One region of the Shinella sp. JR1-6 genome, then DNA from elsewhere that is predicted to be linked to it. Evidence: riboswitches for the same ligand, from Rfam matches in the RefSeq annotation. Region 1 holds a riboswitch; the other holds the start of a gene.
The links. Region 1 has a riboswitch for glycine ahead of gcvT (glycine cleavage system aminomethyltransferase GcvT). Riboswitches for the same ligand answer to the same signal wherever they lie in the genome.
Positions count from the first base shown of each region.

Region 2: linked by a shared signal. The riboswitch ahead of EXZ48_RS22335 (D-amino acid dehydrogenase) and the one ahead of gcvT (glycine cleavage system aminomethyltransferase GcvT) in region 1 are both predicted to bind glycine.

Region 1 covers NZ_SHMI01000005.1:260,704-267,667, forward strand. The annotation lists gene EXZ48_RS11200 (hypothetical protein) at 1-16, opposite strand, end outside; gene EXZ48_RS11205 (ATP12 family chaperone protein) at 88-873, opposite strand; gene EXZ48_RS11210 (HAD-IA family hydrolase) at 866-1,531, opposite strand; gene EXZ48_RS11215 (RluA family pseudouridine synthase) at 1,531-2,523, opposite strand; gene EXZ48_RS11220 (Lrp/AsnC ligand binding domain-containing protein) at 2,581-2,817, opposite strand; gene EXZ48_RS11225 (hypothetical protein) at 3,029-3,316, shown strand; glycine riboswitch at 3,470-3,571, shown strand; gene gcvT (glycine cleavage system aminomethyltransferase GcvT) at 3,730-4,869, shown strand; gene gcvH (glycine cleavage system protein GcvH) at 4,904-5,266, shown strand; gene gcvP (aminomethyl-transferring glycine dehydrogenase) at 5,266-6,964, shown strand, end outside.
Region 2 covers NZ_SHMI01000014.1:122,143-129,106, reverse strand. The annotation lists gene EXZ48_RS22340 (MFS transporter) at 1-1,318, shown strand, start outside; glycine riboswitch at 1,355-1,445, shown strand; gene EXZ48_RS22335 (D-amino acid dehydrogenase) at 1,594-2,835, shown strand; gene EXZ48_RS22330 (heme-binding protein) at 2,923-3,354, shown strand; gene EXZ48_RS22325 (amidohydrolase family protein) at 3,466-4,653, shown strand; gene EXZ48_RS22320 (MFS transporter) at 4,685-6,160, opposite strand; gene EXZ48_RS22315 (TetR/AcrR family transcriptional regulator) at 6,248-6,823, shown strand; gene acnA (aconitate hydratase AcnA) at 6,870-6,964, opposite strand, start outside.

The DNA.
Region 1 (6,964 bases):
GAACGAGGAACTGCATGAAAATACCGGTATGCGATGTCGGATTTCGGCCGCGTGCCAAAATGGTGCGAACCTCTTAATAAAGTCTTTTCAGCGCGGAATTTCCGCAAGAACGGCGGCGGCGACGTCCATCTCCGCCCGGCGCAGTTCACGGCGGCGGAAGGCTTCCTCGTCCGTGCCCCAATGTTCGATCTGCCAGTCCTCGTCGACATGGGCGAGCGCCCAGGCCCTGTCGGCGTCGATGACACCCTCCGCAAGCGCCAGCGCCAGAAGCGCCGAACCGGTAAGCGTCGTCACGGTGTGCAGGCAGGCAAGCGCCAATGGATCGCGGAAGCTGGAAAGCGCCTCGGAAAAGGCCTCGATCGCCGGCGCTGGCTGTTCCTGGTGCATCACGCCTTCGATGAGAATGAAGCGCGCGCCCCGGTTATCGGCCGCCCAGCGGAGGATCGGATCCCAGCCCTCGCGCTGCCGTTCGACGAGCCCGGCCGGTGAATCCGCGCGATAGCAGAGCATGTCCGTGCCGGCAAAGCGCACGATCTCGTCGAAGACCGCGTCGAAGTTCTCCGCGACACCGTCGACGGCCGTGTTGACGAGGCGGGTCACCGGCATCTTCGCCGGATCGATCTCCTCGCCCTGCCCATCCCATTCGGCGACGAGACGCGTAGCGATCGGTTGTGTCGGCACGGCAAGGAGTTTCTTACCGGGCGTACGCACCGGGCGGCCGTCGAGCAGGATGCGATGGCCCTCCTCCACCTTGTCGGTCGAGACCTCCTTGTAGAAGCGCTTCGGCAAAGGGCGCTTCATCTGGATCTGCGCGCGGCGCACCGGATCGGGATCGCTCATCGCATCGGAAAGGTCGCTCAGAATGTCACGCATCGGAAATCTCCAGCCATTCGAGGAGGTCGGCGGGCGTGCGCAGGATATGGTCCGCGCCGGCCTCGACCAGTTCGGGCACACTGGCATAGCCCCAGGAAACGCCGATCGCCTTCGCGCCCGCCGCTTTCGCCATCTGCATATCGTAAATCGCGTCGCCGATGACAACCGTGCGGGTCGCATCGATGCCCGCCTCGCTGCAGCATTCGGTCACCATGGCCGGGTGCGGCTTGGAGGGGCAGTCGTCCGCCGTGCGCGAGACGAAGAAGGTCTTGTCGAAGCCGTGCGCGGCGCGGATGAGGTCGAGGCCGCGGCGGGATTTGCCGGTGACGGCACCAAGGATCAGGTCGTCTTGCCGTTCGAGGCGCGCCATCATGGCGGCGATGCCGGGAAAGAGCGGCTCCTGGAAACCGGGTTCGGCGCGTACGCCGGAATAGGCCGCCTTGTAGTGCGCGGTCATCGCCAGCGCCTCGTCGTCGACATGCGGCTTGCCCTGCATGCGGGCAATGGCGATGTCGAGCGTCAGGCCGATGATCGCCTTGGTCTCGGAAATATCCGGCCGCGCGTGGCCGAAATCGACGAAGGTGCGCGCCATGACCTCATGGATCAGGTTGACGCTGTCGACCAGCGTGCCGTCGCAATCAAAGAGAACGAGCCGCATCAGTCTTCCTCGTCCGCCGCGTTCTGGTCGAAGCCGAAGAGGTTCCAGGTCTGCACCATGTGCGGCGGCAGCGGCGCGGTGACGCGCAGGCGCCCGCCATTGGGGTGCGGAATGTCGATGCGGCGGGCATGGAGGTGCAGGCGGTTCTGTACGCCGCCGGGGAAATTCCAGTTGACGTCGGCCTCGAAATATTTGGGATCGCCGAGGATCGGGTGGCCGATATGGGCAGCGTGGACGCGCAGCTGGTGCGTACGGCCGGTATAGGGCTCCATTTCAAGCCAGGCAAAATTCTGGGCGGCCTGCTCGATGACCCGGTAGAAGGACACAGCATGATCGGCGCCGTCCTCGCCGTGCTTGGCGATGCGCATGCGGTCGCCATCCGGCGTTTGCTCCTTGACGAGCCAGGTCGAGATCTTGTCCTCATGCTTCTTCGGCACGCCCATCACCAGCGACCAGTAGGTCTTCTTGGTATCGCGCTCGCGGAAGGCGGCCGTCAGCTTCTGCGCCGCGCCGCGCGTGCGGGCTATCACGAGCACGCCCGACGTGTCGCGGTCGAGCCGGTGCACGAGGCGCGGCTTTTCGCCCTTCTGGTTGGTCCAGGCCTCGAGCATCTGGTCGATATGGCGATTGACGCCGGAACCACCCTGCACGGCGATGCCGGCCGGCTTGTTGAGCACGATGACCTTGTCGTCCTCATGCAGCAACATGCGAGAGAGCAGTTCGTGATCGGAGGAATGCTTTAGATCGCGACCGGCTATGGGTCCGCCCTTCGCAGCCTTGGCATCGACCTCCATCGGGGGGATGCGGATCATCTGTCCCGGCTGTACGCGGGTATCGCTCTTGACGCGGCCGCCATCGATGCGCACCTGGCCGGAGCGCAGCAATTTCTGGAGCGGGCCGAAGCCGAGGCCCGGATAGTGGATCTTGAACCACCGGTCGAGCCGCATGCCCGCCTCGTCGTTCTCCACCTGCTTGTGTTCGATGCCTGCCATGTCAGCCTTCTTTCGTTGCGCCGTGCTTTAGCGCAAGAACCGGCTGAGGGGAACCGTCTAGAATGCGCGGAAGGTCAGCGTCGTCAGCGAGCGCACGATGCCCGGAATGGAGGCGACGTGATCGTTGATGAACTTGCCGATATCCTCCTCGCTGTCGACATAGATTTTCAGGAGCAGATCGTAGTCGCCACTCGTCGAGTAGAGCTCCGAAATGAGTTCCGTAGCGTAAAGCGCATCGGCAACTTCGTAGGTTTTGCCCGGAGCGCATTGCAATTGCACGAAAATCGGCTTCATCGGTCCTCCCGCGCCATCGGCGGCATGCTTGTTGCCGCCCGATTCCGGCGGCCTACAGTGCTTCTTATGACGGAATTCCGCCGGCAAAGGCAAGGCCGGCCGAAATTCGCACGGACCGTTAAAATTCGATGAAAATGCAACCCTTGCGGTTCATGTCTCGGAAAGGCGCAACTGTTAAATTGCGAGAACGTAACCAACACCGTAGAACGCCATGACACAGATCGTGACAGTTTCGCCGGCAACGGCCGCTTATGCATCACAAGGGATGCGGCTGCAGACGCGCGCGAACACGCTTTTCGAGGAACGCATCCACGCCTGGAGCCAGGACGCCAAGGTTCGGGGTGACGCCCGCGCGATCGCCGCGCTCAATGTCATCCAGCCGCCGGCCCTCGCGCTCGCGCTGATCACGGCGCCCGGAGGCACGCCGCAGGTAACGGTCGCCGAGGCGCAACGCCTCTATGACGAGAACGAGCTGCCCACCCTCCCGGAACCCGCCTGATCCTCCCCACAGAAACAGCCGTCCTCCGACCTCTGGCCCCCTCGGGGGCCTTTTCTTTGCAGCCCTCTCCCGGCCCTTTCCCGCTACGACAAAAATTCGCTTGGGAGCGACGCAACGCTCTTGCCAAAGCGCAGGCAACGCCGTTATCTGGAGGCAACCTCGCTGGGAGAAGCTGGCCGTCCGACCACGGGCATGGCCGGTGCCGAAGGAGCAACCGCCCCGGAAACTCTCAGGCAAAAGGACCAGCAAGGTGCCGTCGTAACTCTGGAGAGAAGCGTTTTTCGAGCGCTCGCCGAAGGGATAACAATCTCAGGCGAAGGGACAGAGGGGGCTCAGGAGAGCGGCGCGAGAGCGCCGGGATTGTGAGCCGGTGCCCGTTAGATCGTGGGCGCCACAAGACTGGAGGGCGCCTTTTGGACGAAACGTCTGAACTCAAGAAAACCCCGCTTCATGCGCTGAACGTTTCGCTCGGCGGACGCATGGTGCCGTTCGCCGGCTATGAGATGCCGGTGCAATACGCTGCCGGCGTGATGAAGGAGCATCTGCACACCCGCAGGGCCGCCGGCCTCTTCGACGTGTCCCACATGGGCCAGGTGACTGTGCGCGCCCGCTCCGGCGACAATGCCGACGCCGCTCGCGCGCTGGAGACGCTGGTGCCGGTCGACGTGCTCGGCCTCGGCGAAGGCCGCCAGCGCTATGCCCTTTTCACCAATGACGAAGGCGGCATCCAGGACGACCTGATGATCGCCAACCGCGGCGACCATTTCTACGTCGTCGTCAATGCTGCCTGCAAGGACGCGGATTTCGCCCATATGCAGGCGAAGATCGGCGATGTCTGCGAACTGACATTGCATGACGACCGCGCCCTCATCGCCCTGCAGGGCCCGCATGCCGAGGCCGTGCTTGCCGAACTCTGGGCGGACGTCTCCTCGATGCGCTTCATGGACGTGCGCGCCTGCGACCTGCACGATGCCGACTGCATCGTCTCGCGCTCGGGCTATACGGGTGAGGACGGTTTCGAGATTTCCATCCCCGCCAGCCTCGCCGAAGCGGTCTGTCGCCGCCTGCTCGACCATCCGGACGTGTTGCCGATCGGCCTTGGCGCGCGCGATTCGCTGCGTCTTGAAGCCGGCCTCTGCCTCTACGGCAACGACATCGACACGACGACGACGCCGGTGGAAGCCGGTCTCGAATGGGCGATCCAGAAGGTGCGCCGCACGGGTGGCGAGCGCGCCGGCGGTTTTCCGGGCGCCGCTGTTATCCTCGACCAGCTTGAGAACGGTGCCTCGCGCCGTCGTGTCGGTCTGAGGGCGGAAGGCCGGGCGCCGGTGCGCGGCGGTGCGGTGCTTGCCACCGACGCCGAGGGCGAGGATGTCGTCGGCACCGTCACGTCTGGCGGCTTCGGCCCGAATGCCGACGGCCCGGTGGCCATGGGTTACGTCACCAAGTCCGCGATCGCGCCCGGCACCCAGCTCTATGCCGGCGTGCGCGGAAAATTCCTACCCGTCACCGTCGCGGCGATGCCCTTCGTCAAGAACACCTTCAAACGCTGACCAGCGAACAGATTTTCCCAGGAGAGGAACGAACATGCTGAAATTCACCGAAGAACACGAGTGGCTGAAGATCGAGGGCGGCGTCGCGACCGTCGGCATCACGCAGCACGCAGCCGAACAGCTCGGCGATCTCGTCTTCGTGGAACTGCCCGAGGTCGGCGCGACCTTCGAAAAAGGTGGCGATGCCGCGACCGTCGAAAGCGTCAAGGCCGCCTCCGACGTCTATTGTCCGCTTGACGGCGAGATCGTCGAGGTCAACGAAGCGATCACCGCCGATCCCTCTCTCGTCAACAGCGACCCGCAGGGCGCCGGCTGGTTCTTCAAGCTGAAGCTCGCCAACCCGTCCGATGCGGACGCGCTGCTCGACGAAGCCGCCTACAAGGAGCTTGTCGGCTGATGTCTCTCCCCAAGGATTTCGCCTTTACCGATTACCAGCCCTACGATTTCGCCAACCGTCGCCATATCGGCCCCTCGCCGAAGGAGATGGAGGCGATGCTGAAGGTGATCGGTTATGACAGCCTCGACGCGCTGATCGACGACACCGTGCCGAAATCGATCCGGCAGGAAAAGCCGCTCGAATGGGGCGCGGCGATGACCGAGCGCGAAGCGCTCGACAAGCTGCGCGAGACCGCAAACCGCAACAAGAAGCTCGTCTCGCTGATCGGCCAGGGCTACTACGGCACGATCACCCCGCCGGTCGTCCAGCGCAACATCCTGGAGAACCCCGCCTGGTACACGGCCTATACGCCCTACCAGCCGGAAATCAGCCAGGGCCGTCTTGAAGCGCTGCTCAACTATCAGACCATGGTCTGCGACCTGACCGGCCTCGATGTCGCCAACGCCTCGCTGCTCGATGAAGCGACGGCCGCCGCCGAAGCCATGGCCATGGCCGAGCGCGTCTCGAAGTCGAAGGCAAAGGCCTTCTTTGTCGACGAGAACTGCCACCCGCAGACCATCGCGCTCCTGAAGACCCGTTCCGAGCCACTTGGCTGGAGCGTCATCGTCGGCGACCCCTTCACCGATCTCGACCCCGTCGACGTGTTCGGCGCGATCTTCCAGTATCCCGGTACCTACGGTCATGTGCGTGACTTCTCGGGCCTCATCTCGCGTCTGCACCAGACCGGCGCCATCGCCGTCGTCGCGGCCGATCCGCTGGCCCTCGCCCTCCTGAAATCGCCCGGCGACATGGACGCGGATATCGCCATCGGCTGCACCCAGCGTTTCGGCGTGCCGGTCGGTTACGGCGGGCCGCATGCGGCCTATATGGCGGTCAAGGACGCCTACAAGCGCTCCATGCCCGGTCGCCTCGTCGGCGTTTCCATCGACGCGCGCGGCAACCGCGCCTACCGCCTGTCGCTGCAGACCCGCGAACAGCACATCCGCCGCGAGAAGGCGACGTCGAACATCTGCACCGCGCAGGTGCTGCTCGCCGTCATGGCCTCCATGTATGCGGTCTTCCACGGCCCGCAGGGCCTGAAGGCGATCGCGCAGAGCGTGCACCAGAAGACCGTGCGCCTCGCCAAGGGCCTCGAGAAGCTGGGTTACACGGTCGAGCCCGAGGTCTTCTTTGACACGATCACCGTGCATGTCGGCAAGTTGCAGGGCATCATCCTGAAGACCGCTGTCGCGGAAGAGGTCAACCTTCGCAAGATCGGTGACGACCGCATCGGCATCAGTCTCGACGAGCGCTCGCGCCCCGTCACGCTGGAAGCCGTCTGGCGCGCCTTCGGCGGCGATTTCGAGGTGGCGGAGTTCGAGCCGGACTACCGTCTGCCGGAAGACCTGCTGCGTACCAGCGAATACCTGACGCATCCGATCTTCCACATGAACCGCGCGGAAAGCGAGATGGTGCGCTACATCCGCCGCCTCTCCGACCGCGACCTCGCGCTCGACCGCGCGATGATTCCGCTCGGTTCCTGCACGATGAAACTCAATGCGACAGCGGAAATGCTGCCGATCACTTGGCCGGAATTTGCAGAAATCCATCCCTTCGTTCCGGCCGACCAGGCGCAGGGTTATCGCTACCTCATCGAGGACCTGTCGCAGAAACTCTGCGACATCACCGGCTACGACGCCGTTTCCATGCAGCCGAATT
Region 2 (6,964 bases), on a different contig from region 1:
GCTGCCGGCGATGGCGAAGGCCTTCTCGACAGATGTCGTGGCGCTCAACATCGGCTTCACGGCCTATCTGCTTGCCATGGCCGTGTTCATTCCGCCGGCCGGCTGGCTTGCCGACCGGTTCGGCGCCCGCGAAGTTTTCGTGACGGCGATCGCACTTTTCACGCTTTCTTCCGTCGCCTGCGGCTTTTCCGGTTCGCTTGGCGAGTTCACCGCGGCGCGGCTCCTCCAGGGCGCATCCGCCGCACTGATGACGCCCGTCGGGCGCCAGCTCGTGCTGCGCGGCGCGCCGAAGGCGGAGTTGGTGCGAGCGATCGCCACCATCACCTGGCCGGCGCTGATCGCGCCGGTGGTCGGGCCGCTGATCGGCGCCTGGGTTACAACCCATGCCGGTTGGGAGTGGAATTTCTTCATCAACCTGCCGCTCGGCCTGCTCGGCGTGGTGCTGGTGCTGTTCTTCGTGCCGCAAGCGCCGGCCGAGGGCGCGCGCCCCTTCGATCTCAAAGGCTTCCTGCTGACGGGAAGCGCGCTCGCCCTCACGCTTGCCGGCCTGGAGCTCTCCAGCGCGCCGACGGGCGGTGCCGGCACGCTTGCCGTTCTCGCCCTCGGCCTTGCCGCCGGCTGGGCTGCCATCCGCCATCTCCGGTGCGCGCCGCATGCGCTGCTCGACATTGCCGTGCTCAAGGTTCCGACTTTTGCCTTCGCGACGCTCTCGGCCGGTACTGCCGGACGGCTTGCGGTCAATGCCACGCCCTTCCTGCTGCCGCTCCTGTTCCAGGTCGGCCTCGGTATGGACGCCGTCGAGACCGGCTCGCTCGTGCTCGTCTATTTCCTTGGCAACCTCCTGATGAAGAGCGTGACGACGCCGGCGCTGCGCCTTTTCGGCTTCCGCACGCTGCTCATCGTCAACGGCCTTGTCGCTGCGCTGACGATCGGCGCCTTCGCCTTCGTCGACGGTAACACGCCGAGGCTGCTGCTCTTCGGGCTGCTGATCACCTGCGGACTGTCCCGCTCAATGCAGTTCACCGCGCTGACGACGATCGCCTTTGCCGATGTCACACCCGCCCAGCGCAGCGCGGCGACCACCATCTCCGCCATGCTGCAGCAGCTCGCGCAGCTTCTCGGCGTCGCCGTTGCCGCCGCCGTCATCCGCCTTTCGGCCGCCCTTTTCCCCGAGGCCGCTGGCGGTGGCATGCTGGTGGATATCCGTGCCGCCTTCCTGTGCATCGCCGCCATCGGGCTCGTCTCGGCCCTGCGTTTCCTCGCGCTGCCTGCCGGTGCCGGGGCGGAAGTTTCGGGACATCGTCATCGCCCCTCTTGATTCTCCTCAAGATTGCGGTAGCCTGCGCGCGTTCGACAAGACTGCATGGGAGAGACCGGCTGCAAGGCCGGCGCCGACGGAGCAACCCCCCAGGAAACTCTCAGGCACAAGTGACCGTGCAGTTGAACGATCTGGAGAGAGACGCTGTGAGCGTCCACCGAAGGGGAAAGCCGCCGCGGTCGTGCCGTGCGGGTAAACTCTCAGGTACCGTGACAGATTGGGGAAAACGCGGGCTCCGGCCCGTACCCTGATGTCATACGGAGCGAGAGACCTATATGCCCCATATCGCCGTTATCGGCGCCGGTATTACCGGCGTCACCACTGCCTATGCTCTTCTGGAACGTGGCTTCGACGTTACCGTGCTCGAAAGCCAGCGCTACGCTGCCATGGAAACCTCCTTTGCCAATGGCGGTCAACTTTCCGCCAGCAATGCCGAGGTCTGGAACCATTGGTCCACCCTGTTCAAGGGTGTCAAATGGATGATGCGGAACGACGCGCCGCTGCTGATGAACCCGCGGCCGACCTGGCACAAATATTCCTGGCTTGCCGAGTTCGTCTCGAACATCATGCGCTATCGCGACAACACGGTGGAAACGACCCGTCTGGCGATCGCCGCCCGGCAGCACCTCTTCTCCATCGCCGAGCGCGAAAACATCGATTTCGACCATGTGCGCCGCGGTATCCTGCACATCTACTGGGACAAGGCGAGCTTCGACCACGCCGCGAAGGTCAACGCCATGCTGACCGAGGGCGGACTCGACCGCCGGGCGGTGACGGCCGAAGAGGTCAAGTCGATCGAGCCGACCCTGCACGGGGCCTTCCACGGCGGCTTCTACACGCCGTCGGATTCGACCGGCGACATCCACAAGTTCACCTCGGGCCTTGCGAAGGCCTGCCAGCGCCGGGGCGCCCGGTTCCTTTTCGATGCCCGCGTTACGGCGATCGGCAGAAACGGTGCATTCCGCATCAGCTATGCGACGGGTGAGGGCGCGGAGCGCCAGGTCGAGACGGATGGCGTCGTGGTCTGCGCCGGCACGGCCAGCCGCCAGATTGCCGCCATGCTCGGCGACCGGGTCAATATCTATCCCGTCAAGGGCTACTCGATCACCGTGCATCTCGATGACGAGCGCAGCCAGGCGGCAGCCCCCTGGGTGAGCCTGCTCGACGACCGGGCGAAGATCGTGACCAGCCGTCTTGGCCCCGACCGTTTCCGCGTTGCCGGCACGGCCGAATTCAACGGCATGAACCGCGACATCCGCCACGATCGCGTCAAGCCGCTCGTCGACTGGACGCGCATGCTGTTTCCCGAGGCCGATACCAATCGTGTCGTGCCCTGGGCGGGCCTCCGCCCGATGATGCCCAACATGATGCCGCGGGTCGGTAAGGGGCGTCAGCCGGGTGTGTTCTACAACACCGGCCATGGCCATCTCGGCTGGACACTTTCGGCAGCGACTGCGCAGATGGTGACGGATACGATTGCCGGCGAAATGGCAGCAGACCGCGCCATCGCCGCCTGATAGAAGGGCGGCGAAGCTTTCGACAGTTCGGGTTCCGGCGATCCTTCGCCGGGACCTTTCGGAAAACAGGACCCTACGAGGACAGACATGGCTGAACTTACCCTTGCCGTCGCCAACAGCATCATCGCCGCCGCCCTGGAGGCGGGCGCTCAGGCCGGCCTCAAGCCGCTCACCGTGGCGGTGCTCGATGCCGGAGGGCACCTGAAGGCCTTCCAGAAGCAGGACGGTGCCTCCATGCTGCGCTATGAGATCGCTTTCGGCAAAGCCTATGGTTCGCTCGCCGTGGGCATGGGCTCACGCTGGCTGGACAAGAACGCGAAGGAGCGCCCGCACTTCATTGAAGGCCTGACCGCCGTCTCGGGTGGCAAGATCGTCGCCGTTCCCGGCGGCGTGCTGATCCGCGATGCCGTCGGGGCGCTGCTTGGTGCGGTCGGTATCACCGGAGATACCTCCGACAATGACGAGATCTGCGCGGTTGCCGGTATCAAGTCCGCGGGCCTCGTCGCCCAGGTCGATTGAGGCTTGCATCCTCAACGGTTGCCAAGTGGACGGTGGAGAGCGGAGATTGGCAAAGCGGGAAAAGAATGACGTTCTCCACCCGCATCCGTGCTGATTTCAGGGTTCTCCGAAATGACCGACCTGCTTGTAACCAATGTCCGGCCCGATGGCGGTGAGACTGCCGACATCCTGATCAAGGGCGGCAGGATCGTCGCCATCGGCGCGAACCTGCCGCGCGAGCCGGGCGTTCCCGCGCATGATGGCGGCAATGCCGTCGCCATCGCTCCCTTCGTCGAGCCGCACGTGCATCTCGACAAGATCCTCTGGGGCCTGCCGTGGCACAGCATCAATGTGCCGCCCTCGCTGCGTGCGATGATCGACAACGAGGTCGAGATCCGCCAGAACCTGCCCTGGAGCACGGAGGAGCGCGCCGGCAACCTCATGCGGCAGTGCGTTGCCATGGGCTCGACCCATATCCGCAGCCATGTCGACATTTCCAGCGGCTACAAGCTCGACAACCTGCATGCGGTGCTGCGCGCCCATGAAAGGACGCGCCACGCCGTGGGTCTCGAACTCGTCGCGTTTCCGCAGCTCGGCATGATGATCGATCCCGGCACGGCGGATCTGATGGAAGCGGCGCTCGACGAGGGGGCATCCATCATCGGCGGCATCGATCCGACCGATATCGACGGTGATCCCAAAGGGCATCTCGACACGGTCTTCGACATCGCCAGCCGCAAGGGGGCGAAGATCGACATCCACCTGCACGAGGCGAGCGAACTCGGCCTGGCCACCTTGAAGATGATCGCCGAGCGTACCAGGGCGAACGGCATGCAGGGCCGCGTCGTTGTCAGCCATGCCTTCTGTCTTGGCGACGGGGCGGCCGATGCGGTGGACAGGATGATCGACGTCCTTGCGGAAAACGATATCGGCATCATCTCTGCCGTTCCGGGCGAGATCGATTTTCCGCCGATGTTCGAGCTGGCTCGACGCGGCGTCAGATGCGCCGTCGCCTCGGATTCCCTGCGTGACACCTGGAACCCGCACGGCAACGGCGACATGCTGGAGCGCTGCTGGCTGCTGTCCTACCGCTCCTATTGCCGCACCGATGACGAGCTGGTCGCTGCGCTCGACATGGGCACGGCGCGCGGCGCCGCCCTGCTCGATCTTGAAGGCTACGGCCTCGATGTCGGTCGCGAGGGCAGCCTTGTGCTGATCGAGGGCGAAAACCGGGCGCAGATCCTCGTCGACCGGCCGAAGCGCAGCCTGGTGGTCAAGCGCGGCCGTATCGTCGCGCGCAACGGTGCCTGGGTGGAGTGAGGCCGCGCGTAGCGCGGCACTCGTGCGATGATCAGCGCGGGCTCAGTTTCGAGTAGAGCGTGAAAGCGACTGCAATCAGCATCGCCACGGCGACGCCGACAACGCCGACAAAGGCATAGTCGAAGGCGGACTGGGCAAGGGTGATGACCTGTTGTGCCTGGTCCGGTTTGAGGCCGTCGGCAAGAACCAGCGCCTCGTCGAGGCTGTCGCGGGCCTCGTCGGCAAGCGCTATGCCCTGCGGCACCACCATCGCCTTCGAGTAGAGGGCGGACATCAGGCTTCCGAGCAGTGCAATGCCGAGCGCGCCGCCCAGTTCGAACGAAACTTCCTCCACGGAGGCGGCCATGCCGGCCTGCTCCTCCGGTGCCGAGAGCATGATCACGGCCGATGCCGCCGTCATGGAGGCGCCGACACCGAAGCCCATCGCGGCGAGGGCCGCGATCCAGTAACCCGTCGGTCCCTGGTGCGTGGCGAGGAAGGCGGCAAGCGCAAGCCCGGACAGCAGCAGTGCGGCCCAGAGTATCCGTTCACCACCGAGGCGCGGCAGGGCGAGCCCGGTAAGCGGCCCGGCGAAGAAGGCGGCTGCGGGGATCGGCAGTATGAGCAGGCCGGCCTCAAGCGGGGAATAGCCGAGCACGAGCTGAAGCCGCTGGCTGAAGACCAGCTCCACGCCGATGAGGGCGGCGGAGGCGATGAGTGCGGTGACGACGCCCGCGGTAAAACGCGGATTGGCGAAGAGCGCGAAATCGATCAGCGGTGCCGCGCTGCGGCGCTGGCGGCGGATGAATACCGTCATCGCCGCAAGGCCGATGGCGAGCGCGATGGCTGCGCTTTCCCAGGAAGGATCGCGTTTGCCCGCTTCCTTGACGGCATAGGTGAGGCCGACGAGGCCGAACATCACCTGCACGGAGCCGAGGAGATCCCAGGGCCGGGTGCGGTCTCCCGCGCGGCGGGCGAGCAGGACGGCGCTTGCCGCGAGCGCGACGAGCACGACCGGAACGTTGATCAGGAAGACGGAACCCCACCAGAAATATTCGAGTAGCAGCCCGCCGACGACGGGGCCGAGCGCTGCCCCGCCCGAGGCGACCGCAGCCCAGATGCCGATGGCGAAGGCGCGCTCCTTCTCGTCGGTGAAGGTGAGGCGGATGAGCGACAGCGTGGCGGGCATCATCATCGCGGCCCCGGCGGCCAGGACGACGCGTGCGGCAATCAGGAGGGCGGAGGAGGGGGCGAAGGCCGCGCCGAGCGAGGCGAGACCGAACACGACGAGGCCGGCCATGAACATCTGCTTGTGGCCCAGCCGATCGCCCAGCGTACCGAGACCGGGCAGCAGGCCGGCGACAACAAGTGGATAGGCGTTGACGATCCAGAGCTTTTCCGCGGCTGTCGCTGACAGTGCGTGCGTCAGTTTGGGCAGGGCCGTGTAGAGCACCGTCATGTCGATGACGATCAGGAAGAGGGCACTGGAGACGACGGCGAGAACGAGCCAGCGTTTACCACGAGACATGGGTATGATCCTTGGGCATGGTGTTTAGAGGTTGCATGCGCGTGGGGCGCTATATAAATACGTTCGTATTGAAATGGAAGAGGTGAAATGGCAGGACGACCGCGCAGTATAGATCGCGACCGTGTTCTGGACGCCGCGGAGGCGATCGTGGCCTTGGACGGTGCGGCGGGCCTGACCTTCGATGCCGTCGCGCGCGCCGCGGGCATCACGAAGGGCGGCGTGCAATATTGCTTCGGCACGAAGGAGAATTTGATCCGCTCGATGATCGAGCGCTGGGGCAGCACGTTCGAGGGGGAGGTGATGGCGCATGCGGGCGATGACCGCTCGCCGCAGTCCGTCATCCGCGGACATCTGCTCGCGACCCGCGACAGCGACGAGGCGGAGTACTCTCGTTCCGCTGTAATGATGACGGCCCTCTTGCAAAGCCCGGAGCAGGTGGCGTCGAGCCGGGTCTGGTACACGCATCGCCTGGCGGGGCTGGATATGGACAAGGCGGAGGACAGGCAGGCGGCGCTCGCCTTCCTCGCCGGTGAGGGCGCCTTCCTGCTGAAGGCCTTCGGCCTCATCGATATCACAGAGACCCAATGGACGGCCCTGTTCTCCGACATGCTTGCCCTTGCAGGCGGGCGCGGCGGGAGAGGAAACGAGGACCCGTCGAAATAGGCCACTATCGTCCTGGGGGTGTTGCCGCATTCCCGCGACGAATGCTTCAGGCCTGTCGGCGAAGCCTCGCGGAGAGGATCGCCGGGATCATGCCGCCGGAAACCAGGATGGCGGCCTCCCGGTCCGTTTCCACTGCGGCGC